Regions from separate parts of the Exiguobacterium sp. GL_137 genome, predicted to be linked through region 1. Evidence: predicted binding sites of a transcription regulator. Region 1 holds the regulator's gene; each other region holds the start of a gene.
The links. Region 1 encodes Rex, which represses fermentation and respiration genes when NADH is low (regulators of the CRP and FNR family bind a similar motif). Its sites were predicted from a motif close to TTGTGAAATATTTCACAA; they were not measured.
Positions count from the first base shown of each region.

Region 2: the regulator Rex is predicted to act here: its motif matches at 1,694-1,711, upstream of cydD (thiol reductant ABC exporter subunit CydD).
Region 3: the regulator Rex is predicted to act here: its motif matches at 1,251-1,268, upstream of AC3IRK_RS10640 (cytochrome ubiquinol oxidase subunit I).
Region 4: the regulator Rex is predicted to act here: its motif matches at 1,290-1,307, upstream of adhE (bifunctional acetaldehyde-CoA/alcohol dehydrogenase).

Region 1 covers NZ_CM174406.1:2,768,040-2,771,202, reverse strand. The annotation lists gene AC3IRK_RS14355 (ABC-F family ATP-binding cassette domain-containing protein) at 1-1,238, opposite strand, end outside; gene AC3IRK_RS14350 (redox-sensing transcriptional repressor Rex) at 1,395-2,054, shown strand; gene AC3IRK_RS14345 (twin-arginine translocase TatA/TatE family subunit) at 2,054-2,257, shown strand; gene tatC (twin-arginine translocase subunit TatC) at 2,265-3,044, shown strand; tRNA gene AC3IRK_RS14335 (tRNA-Ala) at 3,152-3,163, shown strand, end outside.
Region 2 covers NZ_CM174406.1:180,803-183,965, reverse strand. The annotation lists gene cydD (thiol reductant ABC exporter subunit CydD) at 1-1,658, opposite strand, end outside; gene AC3IRK_RS01100 (RrF2 family transcriptional regulator) at 1,870-2,352, shown strand; gene AC3IRK_RS01095 (nuclear transport factor 2 family protein) at 2,364-2,756, shown strand; gene ypfJ (KPN_02809 family neutral zinc metallopeptidase) at 2,805-3,163, opposite strand, start outside.
Region 3 covers NZ_CM174406.1:2,005,847-2,009,009, reverse strand. The annotation lists gene ccpC (transcriptional regulator CcpC) at 1-67, shown strand, start outside; gene AC3IRK_RS10645 (N-acetyldiaminopimelate deacetylase) at 51-1,163, shown strand; gene AC3IRK_RS10640 (cytochrome ubiquinol oxidase subunit I) at 1,386-2,774, shown strand; gene AC3IRK_RS10635 (cytochrome d ubiquinol oxidase subunit II) at 2,787-3,163, shown strand, end outside.
Region 4 covers NZ_CM174406.1:1,261,313-1,264,475, forward strand. The annotation lists gene AC3IRK_RS06505 (Na+/H+ antiporter family protein) at 1-414, opposite strand, end outside; gene AC3IRK_RS06510 (beta-class carbonic anhydrase) at 566-1,117, opposite strand; gene adhE (bifunctional acetaldehyde-CoA/alcohol dehydrogenase) at 1,452-3,163, shown strand, end outside.

The DNA of each region.
Region 1 (3,163 bases):
TCATCAATGACCCGATTGCGGTCGTTCAGTTCCGCCTGCTCCTGATCGTAGTAGCCAATCGAGACGCCAGTACCGAAACGATAGTCACCGAACAGCGGTTTCAGACGGCCGACAAGCACTTTCAGTAACGTCGACTTGCCGATTCCGTTTGGTCCGACAAGCGCCAGTGATTCCGCACGTTGCAGCCGGAACGTAATGTTTTTCGAGACGGCTTCTTCGTAGCCGACAGCGAGTTGATTGACCTGCAGCACATCATTGCCGCTCTGCTTTTCAATCGGGAATGACAGAACCGTACTGCGTTCGTCACCGTCCGGACGGTCGATCCGGTCGACTTTTTCGAGACGCTTGCGGACACTTTGCGCCCGTTTCGTCGTCGTCGCACGGGCGATGTTACGCTGGATGAAGTCCTGCATCTTCGCGATGTCTTCCTGCTGCTGTTCGAACTGTTTCATTTCCTGTTCGTACAGTGCCGCTTTTTGTTCGAGATACTTCGTATAGTTGCCTGTGAATTTCCGCGACACGTTCCGGGACAATTCATAGACGACGTTGACGACTTGATCGAGGAAATAGCGGTCATGGGAAACGATCAGGACAGCACCACGGTAACCGGACAGGTAGCTTTCGAGCCAGGACAACGTATCGATGTCGAGGTGATTGGTCGGCTCATCGAGAATCAACAGTTCCGGTGCCTGGAGTAACATCTTCGCCAGGGCAAGCCGGGTCCGCTGTCCACCGGAAAGCGTCTGAATCCGGCGGGAATAATCGTCCGGATAAAAACGCATCCCGTGTAAGACAGAGCGGATGTTGGCTTCGAACTGATAGCCGCCGGCTTCCGAGAAGTCGTGTTGCGCTTGATCGTACGTTTTCAGGAGACGGTCATAGGCAGTCGGATCATTTAAAATGTGCTCCATGCCCATTTCGATTTCCATCCGACGAAGCGCCCGTTCCTGATCCTGCAGATGCTCAAAGACGGTCAGCATCTCGTTCCAAATCGATTCGTTCGACTCGAGTCCGCTGTCCTGCGCGAGATAACCAATCCGGACTTCCTTGCTTTTCATGATCTCCCCCGAGTCATGTGACAGCTCCCCGGCGATGATTTTTAAAAGTGTCGATTTTCCGGCACCGTTTCGTCCGACGAGGGCAATCCGGTCCCGTTCCTGTACTTCGAGTTTAATATTGTCTAAAATCGGCTCTACGCCGAATGATTTTGAGAGTTGGTTTACTTGTAAGAGAATCATATCCATCCATCCTTCCACCCTTTAGTCTATCACGAAAAATCCTGCCGAATATAATATTTGTTACTCTATGTGAAGTGGTTTACAATCAAGGAGAGTAGAATTCTTTGCATTGATTTGGGTGCCACGTCAGAACGTGGCCGAAGGGGGAACTGCAGTATGAATGGGCCAGACACAAAAATACCACAAGCAACGGCGAAACGACTGCCGTTATATTATCGTTTTATCCAAAGTCTCTATAACTCCGGCAAGCTGCGCGTCTCGTCAGCAGAGCTCAGCGAAGCGGTCAAAGTCGACTCTGCGACGATCCGTCGTGACTTTTCCTACTTTGGGGCGTTAGGGAAAAAAGGGTACGGTTATAACGTTCAACATTTGTTAACATTTTTCCGAAAGACACTCAACCAAGACGAGGTCACGAATGTCGCCTTAATCGGGGTCGGACATCTCGGAACAGCGTTTGCAAATTATAACTTTTTAAAGAATAATAGTACTCGTATCGTCATCGCGTTTGACGCCGATGAAGACAAGGTCGGAACAACGACGCAGGACGTTCCGATTTATCACGTCTCGGATATGAAAGAACAAATCAAAGCGAACCATGTCGATGTCGCCATCTTGACGGTACCGTCGCAGTTCGCGCAGTCAGTAGCGGATGAGTTAGTTGAGTACGGTGTGACCGGCATTCTGAACTTTACACCGGCCCGGTTGAATGTCCCGGCCCACGTCCGGGTGCATCACATCGATCTGTCAATCGAGCTGCAGTCGCTCGTCTATTTCATGAAGCATTATTCGCAATCAGCTGAAGGAGTGAAATCATAATGGAAAACTTAATCCCGTTGACACTTGGTATCGGCCCGGGGAGCATCGCCTTGATTGGTGTCGTCGCCCTCATCATCTTCGGACCGAAGAAATTACCGGAACTCGGCCGCGCCGCCGGTCAAACGTTAAAAGAATTCAAGAGTGCGACAAACGGCATCATGGAAGATGATAAAGACAAAAAGGACGAAACGAAAGAGAAGTGAGTGAATCATGGCGATCGATCAAGAACAGAGTGTGACATCGCACTTAGATGAACTGCGTAAGCGGATCATCTGGTCGCTCATCATCGTGGTAGTCATGTTTATCGCAGCCTTTCCGCTCGTCCGGCCGCTCGTCCGTTTTTTACAGGCCGACCTCAAGGAACTCGGAATCGGTTTAAATGCGTTTAACGTCGTTGATCCGTTGATGTTATATCTGAATCTTGCGTTCATCATCGCAATCGTCTTGGCGTCCCCGTTTTGGATGTACCAGCTTTGGGCGTTCATCCGTCCCGGTCTGCACGATCAAGAACAAAAAGCGACGTTGACGTACATTCCCGTGACGTTTTTCTTATTCCTCGCGGGCGTTTCCTTTTCTTATTTTTGGCTGTTGCCGTTTTTACTTGAAGTATCAACGGAACTCGGACAAGAGCTTGGGATTGAACAGGTCATCGGTGTCGAGAACTATTTCAGTTTCCTGATCCGGTTGACGATTCCGTTTGGTCTGTTGTTCCAGTTACCGGTCGTGACGATGTTTTTGACACGGCTCGGACTCGTAACGCCGTTCTTCATGCGGAAGAATCGGAAGTATGCGTATTTTGCGTTGTTCGTGATCGCGGCGTTGATCTCACCGCCCGACATTACGTCGCATTTGATGATTTCTGTTCCTTTGTTCATCCTCTATGAAATCAGTATCATCATCTCGGCACGGACGTATAAAAAAGTGCTGATCCTGGAGCAACAGGCTGAACTGGAACGACAGGCAGATATGATGCGTGAATTGAACAAATAACGGAAGATTCTCCTTTGCCGGTAAGGTGAGGGAGATTTTTTTGTAAGCGGTCTAATTTTATATTGAAAAAATGAACAGCAATGGGTATACTCATTATAGAAACACACGGGGGCTTAGCT
Region 2 (3,163 bases), 440 kb from region 1:
TGTGTCCCCCGGTCGACAATCCGTCCGGCTTCCAGCACGACGATTTGATCCGACCGTTCAATCGTATGCAGACGGTGGGCGACAGTGATGACGGTCGCTTCACGTCCGAGACCAGTCATTGCTTCCTGCAACAACCGTTCCGTCTTCACGTCAAGACCGGTCGTCGGTTCATCAAACAAGATGACATTCGGTCGTTTCAGGAAGGCACGTGCTAACGCAACGCGCTGCTTTTCGCCGCCGGATAAGCCGCGTCCGCCTTCTCCGATTATCGTGTCGAGTCCGTTCGGCAACTGTCCGATCAATTCGGTCAGACCGGCGTCCGATGCCGCCTGTTCAATCGCAGCCCGCGATGCTTCGCGCAATTCACCGATGGCGATATTATCCGCCAGCGTCCCGGCATAGAGATACGGATGCTGCGAGATGTAGCTGAGCTGGCTGAACCAACTGGATTCCGTGATGGTCTGACGATCTTGACCGTCAAGCAACAGCTGTCCGTCCTGCGGATCGGCAAGGCCAGCCAGCAATTGGAGGACCGTCGATTTTCCGGCACCGCTGCGGCCGATCAAGGCAACCTTTTGATACGGTTCAATCGTCAAATTCAACTGTTCCATCGCAAACCGGGCATCGCGGTACGAAAACGCGACGTCTTTCAGTTCAATTCGCGGCGGACGGGCTGCCGGCAGTTCCGTTCGTCCGAAAGCGACATTCCGGTCGTCGTCCGTCAGTTCGGCCGCAATCTGTTTCGCGGCGGCGACACTGCCCCGTCCGGTATGGAAAGCAGCTCCCATCTCTTTTAACGCCAGATAGTATTCCGGTGCCAGAACCAACATCAAGAAGGCCGGCACAAAGGTGATGCTTTGGAACAAAATCAACCGTAAGCTGACTTCAAGCGCAATCATCCCCATACTGAGCATCGAGATGAATTCGAGCATCAACGACGACAGGAACGCGAGTTTTAAGACGGTTAACGTCGCATCCCGAAATTCGAGACTGCTTCGTTCAATCACGTCCTGCTGAGCTTTCGCCCGCCCGAATAACTTGAGCGTCGTCAATCCTTGTAACGTATCGAGGAACGTACCAGAAAAGGCATTCATCTTCTCAAGCTGCGTATCGGCCCGCTTTTGCGTCATGATCCCGATGACGATGTAAAACAACGGAATGAACGGGGCGGTAATCATCATGACCAGTCCCGTGACCCAGTCATAGCTGAAGGCGGCAATCAAGACCATCAACGGAACAATCGATGTCTGAATGACCTTCGGCAGGTACTGGCTGTAATAGCTGTCCATCTCATCGACGGAATCCATCAGGATACTGACCTTTTGTCCGGATTGTCCTTCAAGCATCGACTCGACAGAGTTTCGTGTGTATTTCGCGACGAGCGCCTGACGCAGATCTTGTTTGACGCGTGCCGCAAGACTCGTTCCGAGGCGCCCGTTCCAGTACGTGACGCCGACGCGCAGGACAAGCATCCCCAATAGGACACCGAGCAACGGAATGACTGCCGCGAACGGATCCCCTTGTAGAAAAATCCGGTCAACGATGATGACAATCAGATAGGATTGTCCGATGACGGCGACTCCCATCAGGACGGCGGCCAGCATCAGTTGTATAAAAATCGTACGCGGAATCGTAATAATTCCTTTGAGTGGATTCATAAGAAAACGTCCTTTCACTAAGTGTGAACGACTTTTAGTGAATATTTTCACATATCGTACATTCAGTATACCGAATCCATTCTGTTGATGCCACGGGTATGCTGTCGAAAAGGTGTGACGGTTTTGTGAGGGACCTTTTGTTGGACAATTGATTTATCCGGATGTATTATAGACAATAGTTATCCACGTTATACAGAAAGGAGAATGTTTCATGCAAATGAAGACAGGTGTTGAACAATCGGTGTATGCGATGCTCTTATTGACGTTTTTACCGGAGAAAGGTGTGTTGCCGGGCGAATTCATCAGTCAGCAACTTGGCGCTTCGCCAACCTACTTTCAAAAGTTGCTCCGGAAGCTCGTGAGTGCGGATCTGCTGATTTCTGTTCCCGGTGCAAAAGGCGGCTTCCGGCTCAAAGCGTCACCGGAGACGATTCGTGTGTTTGATATCTATGAAGCAATCGAGGGCAAACAATCCTTATATGCCTCAAGCGGTGTTTTCGAAGACTTGATCGGTATCCAGGATCAGAACATCTGCTTATTGTCCGACCTGATGGCAGAAGCGGAACAGTCGTGGCAATCGATACTCAAACGCGAGACGATCGACTCGATCCGCCGTGAAATTTATTTGAACTGTCCGCCCGATCATCTGACAAAACTGCAGAGTTTAATTGAAGAAAAAATGATTCGTAACTAAAAGGAGAATATATGATGAACACCACTACACTTGACCGCTATTTTGATTTATTTGATGCTTCCCGGACCGATGAAAAAGCTTTTGATGACTTGATTTCCCTGTTCTCGGACGAAATCACATTCGTCCTGAACGGACAGGAACAGCACGGTATCGATGCCTGGAAACAGTTCGTCCGGATGGTCTTTACGGCGAATCAGGATATTAAACACATGTATGCCGGATGGGTTCCATCAGAAACAGGAGATACGATGGAAACACGCTGGGCTGTTTGCGGGAAACGCGCGGACGGCTCTGTCTTCACCCAGGATGGAACCGACATCGCCCGGCTCAATGCGGATGGAAAGATTGTCTATCTCGCCAACGTTCCCGATGATACGGCGATGTTTAACCAATACAACGATTAATCGAAAACAGGCATCACTTCGTTATGAAGTGGTGCCTGTTAATTATGCTTATAAATTCTTCACTTTGAAGGTATCGCCGCCTTCAATCGTTCCGTTATCAAATCCTTTTTGGAACCATCGTTCGCGTTGAGCCGATGTACCGTGTGTAAAGCTTTCCGGTACGACATATCCTTGCCCTTTTTTCTGCAATGTATCATCTCCGACAGCATTCGCCGCTCCAAGTGCCTCTTCCAAATCGCCTTCTTCAAGCAGATTTTGTCCTTGTGCATGGTTGGCCCAGACACCCGCATAGTAATCCGCCTGCAATTCAAAGCGGACCAGGTATTTGTTGAACTTCTCTTCGCTCATCTTTTGACGAAGCGGCATGATTTCGTCTGATGTCCCAAGCAACGTCTGAACATGGTGCC
Region 3 (3,163 bases), 760 kb from region 1:
AGTCCAAGCGTTTTGGGACATCGTCAAAGAAGAAGGAGGAAGTCAGTCAGATGGAATACGCAATTGAAATGCGCCGAGAACTTCATAAAATACCGGAGCCGGGTTTTAAGGAGTTTAAAACGCAAGCTTTTATCCTCGATCAAATCCGGTCGTACCCGGAAGATCGTGTTAGTTATGATACATTCGAAACAGGAGTATTTGTCCGCGTAAAAGGTTTAACGGGGAACCGGACGATTGGATATCGGGCCGATATCGATGGATTACCAATCGAAGAAGCAACGGGGTTACCATTTGGTTCTGAACACCCGGGCTTCATGCATGCCTGTGGTCATGATGTTCACGCATCCATCGCCTTAGGTTTGTTACGCCGGATTGTCGAACTGCCTGTCATGGATGATGTCGTCTTCCTGTTCCAACCGGCTGAAGAAGGACCGGGTGGGGCGGAACCGATGATCAAAAGCCCGCTGTTTGAAAAGTATCGTCCGAGTGAGATGTATGGTCTGCATGTCGCGCCGGAATATCCGGTCGGGACGATTGCAAGCCGGCCTGGTGTCTTGTTTGCGAGTGCCCGGGAAGTTCATATCACGATTTATGGACAAAGCGGTCATGCAGCCTTTCCGCATTTGACGATTGATACGGTTGTTGCTCAGGCGGCATTGATCATGCAACTTCAGACGATTGTCAGTCGTTCGATCAATCCAATGAACTGCAGTGTCATTACGATCGGGAAAGTGGAAGCGGGAATCCGGGAAAATGTCATTGCAGGTCGTGCTTTACTCGACGGAACGATGCGTGCGCTTAACGGAACAGACATGGAAAAACTAGAGCAACGTGTGCGTGACATCGTACGCGGCATCGAAGCTTCATTCGGCGTAAAAATCGATTTACAGTTTGGAAATCGGTATTATGAAGTCGTCAATGATCAACGAGTCGTTGATAAATTTTCGTCCTTCGTCAAAATGAATGCGAATTATATTGAGTGCGATGCTGCAATGACAGGAGAAGATTTTGGATTCATGTTAAAAGAAATTCCCGGCATGATGTTTTGGCTTGGTGTCAATAATGCTACGTCCGGATTACACCAGCCGACCCTGAATCCGGATGAAGATGCCATTCCCTTCGTCATTAATTTACTCGATCATTATTTCCGCGAATATGTCTAAACAAAAGACGTGACAATCGGCCCTTTATTCCTGAAAAAAATGGATAAAGGGCTTTCATTTTATAGAAGAGAACAGTTTTCGAACGTTTTGTGAAATAAATCACGAGTATATGTGAACAATTTGTTACATCAAACATTTAAAACAGACACAAATGATTATGTTCTCTATGATACGGATATAAACAATATATAGAAGTACGTCTAGAAAGAGGGGGCTATACACATGTTCAATGATCCAGTCATGCTCAGTCGATTATTGACAGGGCTCACATTAGCATTCCATATCATCTTTGCGACGATTGGGGTAGGGGTTCCATTGATGGTACTCGCAGCGGAGTACATCGGAATTAAACGAAAAGATTCAGACTATATTCTTCTGGCTCGACGCTGGACGCGTGGTTATATCGTAACTGTAGCGGTAGGTGTCGTAACCGGAACAGCAATTGGATTACAATTGTCGCTCCTATGGCCTTCTTTGATGCAAGTAGCAGGTCAAACGATCGCATTACCGTTGTTCATGGAAACTTTCGCCTTTTTCTTTGAAGCGATTTTCCTCGGTATTTATCTCTACACATGGGACCGGTTTAAAAATCCGTGGTTACACTGGTTAATCGGGATTCCGGTCGTCATCGGGGCAACATTATCCGCCTTCTTCATCACGACGGTCAACTCATTCATGAACTCACCAGAAGGATTTAAAATCGTCAACGGGACACTCACGCAAATCGAACCGTTAAAAGCGATGTTTAATACGGCGACACCGACAAAAGCAACACACGTCATCGTATCCGCTTACTTGACGGTTGCTTTTATCCTGGCAGCGATTGCGGCTTTCCATCTGTTACGGAAGAAAACCTTGTCGGCAGCAGAAACGGCATATCATAAAAAAGCTCTTCGCTTAACGGTCATGGCCGGATTAATCTTTGCGTTCTCAACTGCGTTAGTCGGAGATTTCTCCGGGAAATACCTGGCGAAATACCAGCCGGAAAAATTAGCAGCAGCAGAATGGCATTTTGAAACAACAAGTGAAGCCGAGTTGATTTTCGGTGGAATCCTGGATGAACAAGCGGACGGCAGTTATGAAATCAAAGGTGCCGTCAAAATTCCGTATGCTTTATCCATTCTCGCGGGCGGAGCGCCGGATACAGAAGTCATCGGGTTAAACGAATTCGCCAAAGAGGACCAGGCACCACTGTTTGTCCACTATTTCTTCGATATCATGGTATCGATCGGCATGTATTTAGCCGCCATCTCGGCCCTGTTCGTATTGGCTTTCCGACTCAAAAAGTTGAATCCATACAACAAGTGGTTGTTACGCGGTATCTTTATCGGTGGACCACTCGCCATCGTCTCGATTGAAGCAGGCTGGATGTATGCGGAAATCGGACGTCAACCGTGGACGCTCTATGGTATTATGAGAACGGCTGATGCGGCGACCACTTCGACCGCTGTCGGACCGATGTTGATTTTATTCAGTTTACTGTATCTGTTGCTCGGAACGATTTGTACAGTCGTCCTGCTCCGGATGTTTAAAAATAACCCTGTCGGCAAAGAACTCGCAGATGATCATCATACACGTGGTGAAGCGATGTTTGCGGACGACAACAAATAAGGAGGGAACGAGTTGGACATTCAAACACTTGGAATAACCGTACTTTGGACGTTCCTTTATGGATATCTCATCGTTGCCTCAATTGACTTCGGTGCCGGTTTTTACGCGTTTTATTCAAAATATACGAAACGGGATCATTTGACGAACCGTTTGATTCTCCGTTATCTTTCTCCGGTTTGGGAAGTGACGAACGTGTTTTTCGTCTTCTTCTTTGTCGGACTTGTCGGGTTCTTCCCGGATACGGCTTATTATTACGGAACAGCTTTACTCGTTCCCGCTTCAATCGTCTTAGTATTAATCGCGATTCGCGGTAGCTTTTACGCGTTTGCCAACTACGGTTCAAACGACAGCATGTTCTATACTTTCTTATATGGAGCAACAGGACTATT
Region 4 (3,163 bases), 1.5 Mb from region 1:
AAACAGACCGAGGAGCGGTGGAATGATGATTGGGATGAAGGCGATGTGAATCGGCAAGACGTTTTGTGAGCTGATCGCGAGCAACAAGATTGCAAAGACGATAAAGCCTTTTAACTTCTTGACTGACGCCGCGTCAGCGGATCCTTTCGAACGGTTGATCAGAGCGTGTGCCAACGCATCCGGAAGACCGGTTTTTGACAAGGCGACAGCAAACGCACCGAGTAAGGCGTAGCTGAGGGCAATTTCGGCACCGGCGCCAAGTCCTTCAGCAAACGTTGCGATCGTCTTGTTGATGCCGAGACCGCCGATCAGTCCGCCGGCGACGGCACTGAGAACCATCGCGAGGACGATATGGACCCGGAAGATGGCTAAAAGAAATAATAGAGCAACGGCAATAATGACTGCATTAAACATGAACTAAAACCACACTTTCTTTTGGTATCACTGTACTATACTAAAGTATCATACAGACCGATCTTTTGACTGTCAAGAAAAAAACACAAAAAAGGTATGACCGACGTCAAATTGAGGCCGGCCATACCTTTCTTCTTCATTAAAATGTGATTCAGCAATCGACTTGGTCGAGTTTACCTGTTCCCGGATCGATGACAAGTCCGTGGACTTCCGTACCCGGTGGCAACAATGGATGGTTTTTGATCAGTCCGACCGAGTGGCTGACATTTTCTTCGACCGATGTGAAGCCGCGTAACCATTGCTTCAAATCGACGCCGGAAGCATCCAGCGTGTGCAGAACCTGTTCATTGATGCCACGATCCTGCATCTCGGCGATCATCTTCGCCGGGTCAATCGTGCTCATGCCGCAGTCATGATGTCCGATGACAATGACTTCCTCTGCTCCAAGAGCATAGAGCGCGACGAGAATCGACCGCATGACAGATCCGAATGGATGGGACAGGACGGCTCCGGCATTTTTGATGATTTTCGCATCACCGTTTTTCAGACCAAGTGCGTGGGGAAGGAGCTCCGTCAAACGTGCATCCATACAGGTCAGAATCACAACCTTCTTATCCGGGAACTTATCCGAGATGAATGGTTCGTATTGTTTTTCTTCAACGAACTGTTGATTAAACGCAAGCATTTGATTAACGACTGACATTGAAACTTCCTCCTTTAAGACAAATGAATGATGGAACTATTCCTAGCGTACACGATGAACGATTGGTCAGACAAGCAGATTCATCGATTGCTGTGACAGTTATCACAGGAGCGGTACAAAAAAGCGAATCCTTACGTCAGAACAGGTTGTTTCTTTGAAAACGCTATCATTCATGTGAAATAGTTCACAGGATAGCCATGCACAAATGTAACAAAAGGCGGTATGATTGATTTGTGAAGGAAAGCACAAACTATTGAAAATCAGCTTGGCATTCCTAACATCTAATAGGGAATTGCAGACTCAGATTCGTTCCAAAATAGGGAGGAAACCTAACATGGCTGTCAAAGAAAAAATCAAACAAGATGTCTCACCTGTCGAACAAGCAATCAATCAAATCGTCGCGAAAGGTCAAACGGCACTTCAAGAATTACTGACATTTGATCAAACGAAAATCGATACGATCGTGCGGGACATGGCGCTCGCCGGTCTTGAACGTCACGTCGAACTGGCGCGTCTCGCGGTTGAAGAGACAGGACGCGGTGTCTTTGAAGATAAAATGATCAAAAACATGTTCGCAACAGAATACATCTACAATAGTCTCCGGAATGAAAAAACGGTCGGGATTTTAGAAGAAGACGTCCAAAACGGTATCACGTACATCGCGGAACCGGTCGGTGTCGTCTGTGGCGTCACACCGGTGACGAATCCGACGTCAACGACGATGTTCAAAGCGTTGATCGCGATCAAGACGCGTAACCCGATTGTGTTCGCCTTCCATCCATCAGCACAAAACTGTTCCCTCGAAGCAGCGAAAACATTACGCGATGCGGCCGTCAAAGCGGGTGCACCGAAAGATTGTATCCAGTGGGTCGAACAACCGTCACTTGAAGCAACAAAAGTTTTGATGAACCATACCGACATCGCGATGGTCCTCGCGACAGGCGGAGCCGGCATGGTCAAATCCGCTTACTCAACCGGTAAACCAGCACTTGGTGTCGGACCGGGTAACGTACCGTGTTACATCGAAAAAACAGCTAAAATCAAACGCTCCGTCAGTGATTTGGTCCTCTCGAAAACATTTGATAACGGAATGATTTGTGCGTCCGAGCAAGCCGTCATCGTCGATCAAGAGATTTATGCGGAAGTCCGGGCAGAGATGGAAGCACTCGGTTGTTACTTCTGTACACCGGATGAGAAAAAACGTCTCGAAGCACTCGTCATCAAAACCGATACATGTGCCGTCAATGCGGATATCGTCGGAAAACCTGCGACATGGATTGCAGCAAAAGCCGGCATCGATGTTCCGGGCAACACCGTCATGCTCGTCGCGGAACTCGAAAAAGTCGGGGCTGAAGAACCGTTATCACACGAAAAACTAAGTCCGGTTCTCGGTGCGTACAGCGTTGCGTCAACGAATGACGCCTTCCATGTCGCCGAACGAATGCTTGAAATTGGCGGACTCGGTCATACGGCGGTTATTCATACGACAGATGATGAGTTGATGACAGCGTTTGGTCTCCGGATGAAAGCCTGCCGGATTCTCGTCAACAGTCCGTCAGCACACGGCGGAATCGGCGATCTCTACAATGAATTGACACCGTCACTCACACTCGGTTGCGGATCATACGGGAAAAACTCGGTCTCAGAAAACGTAACGGCGAAACATCTACTCAATGTCAAAAAGGTGGCGAGACGACGCGTGAACATGCAGTGGTTCAAAGTACCGGAAAAGATTTTCTTTGAGAAAAACTCGGTTCAATACTTGAAATCGATTCAAAATGTCTCACGGGTGTTGATCGTCACCGACCAATCGATGGTTGAGTTCGGTTATGCCGACAAAGTCATCCGTAACTTGCCTGCAGGCGTCAGCTACCGGATCTTTGACCAGGTCGAACCGGATCCATCCGTGACGACCGTTCAAGTCGGTGCCCAGGCGATGCGTGACTTTAAACCGGACCTGATCATCGCCCTCGGTGGCGGATCGGCGATGGATGCTGCGAAAGGGATGTGGTTGTTCTACGAGCAGCCAAACGAAACGTTCTCGAA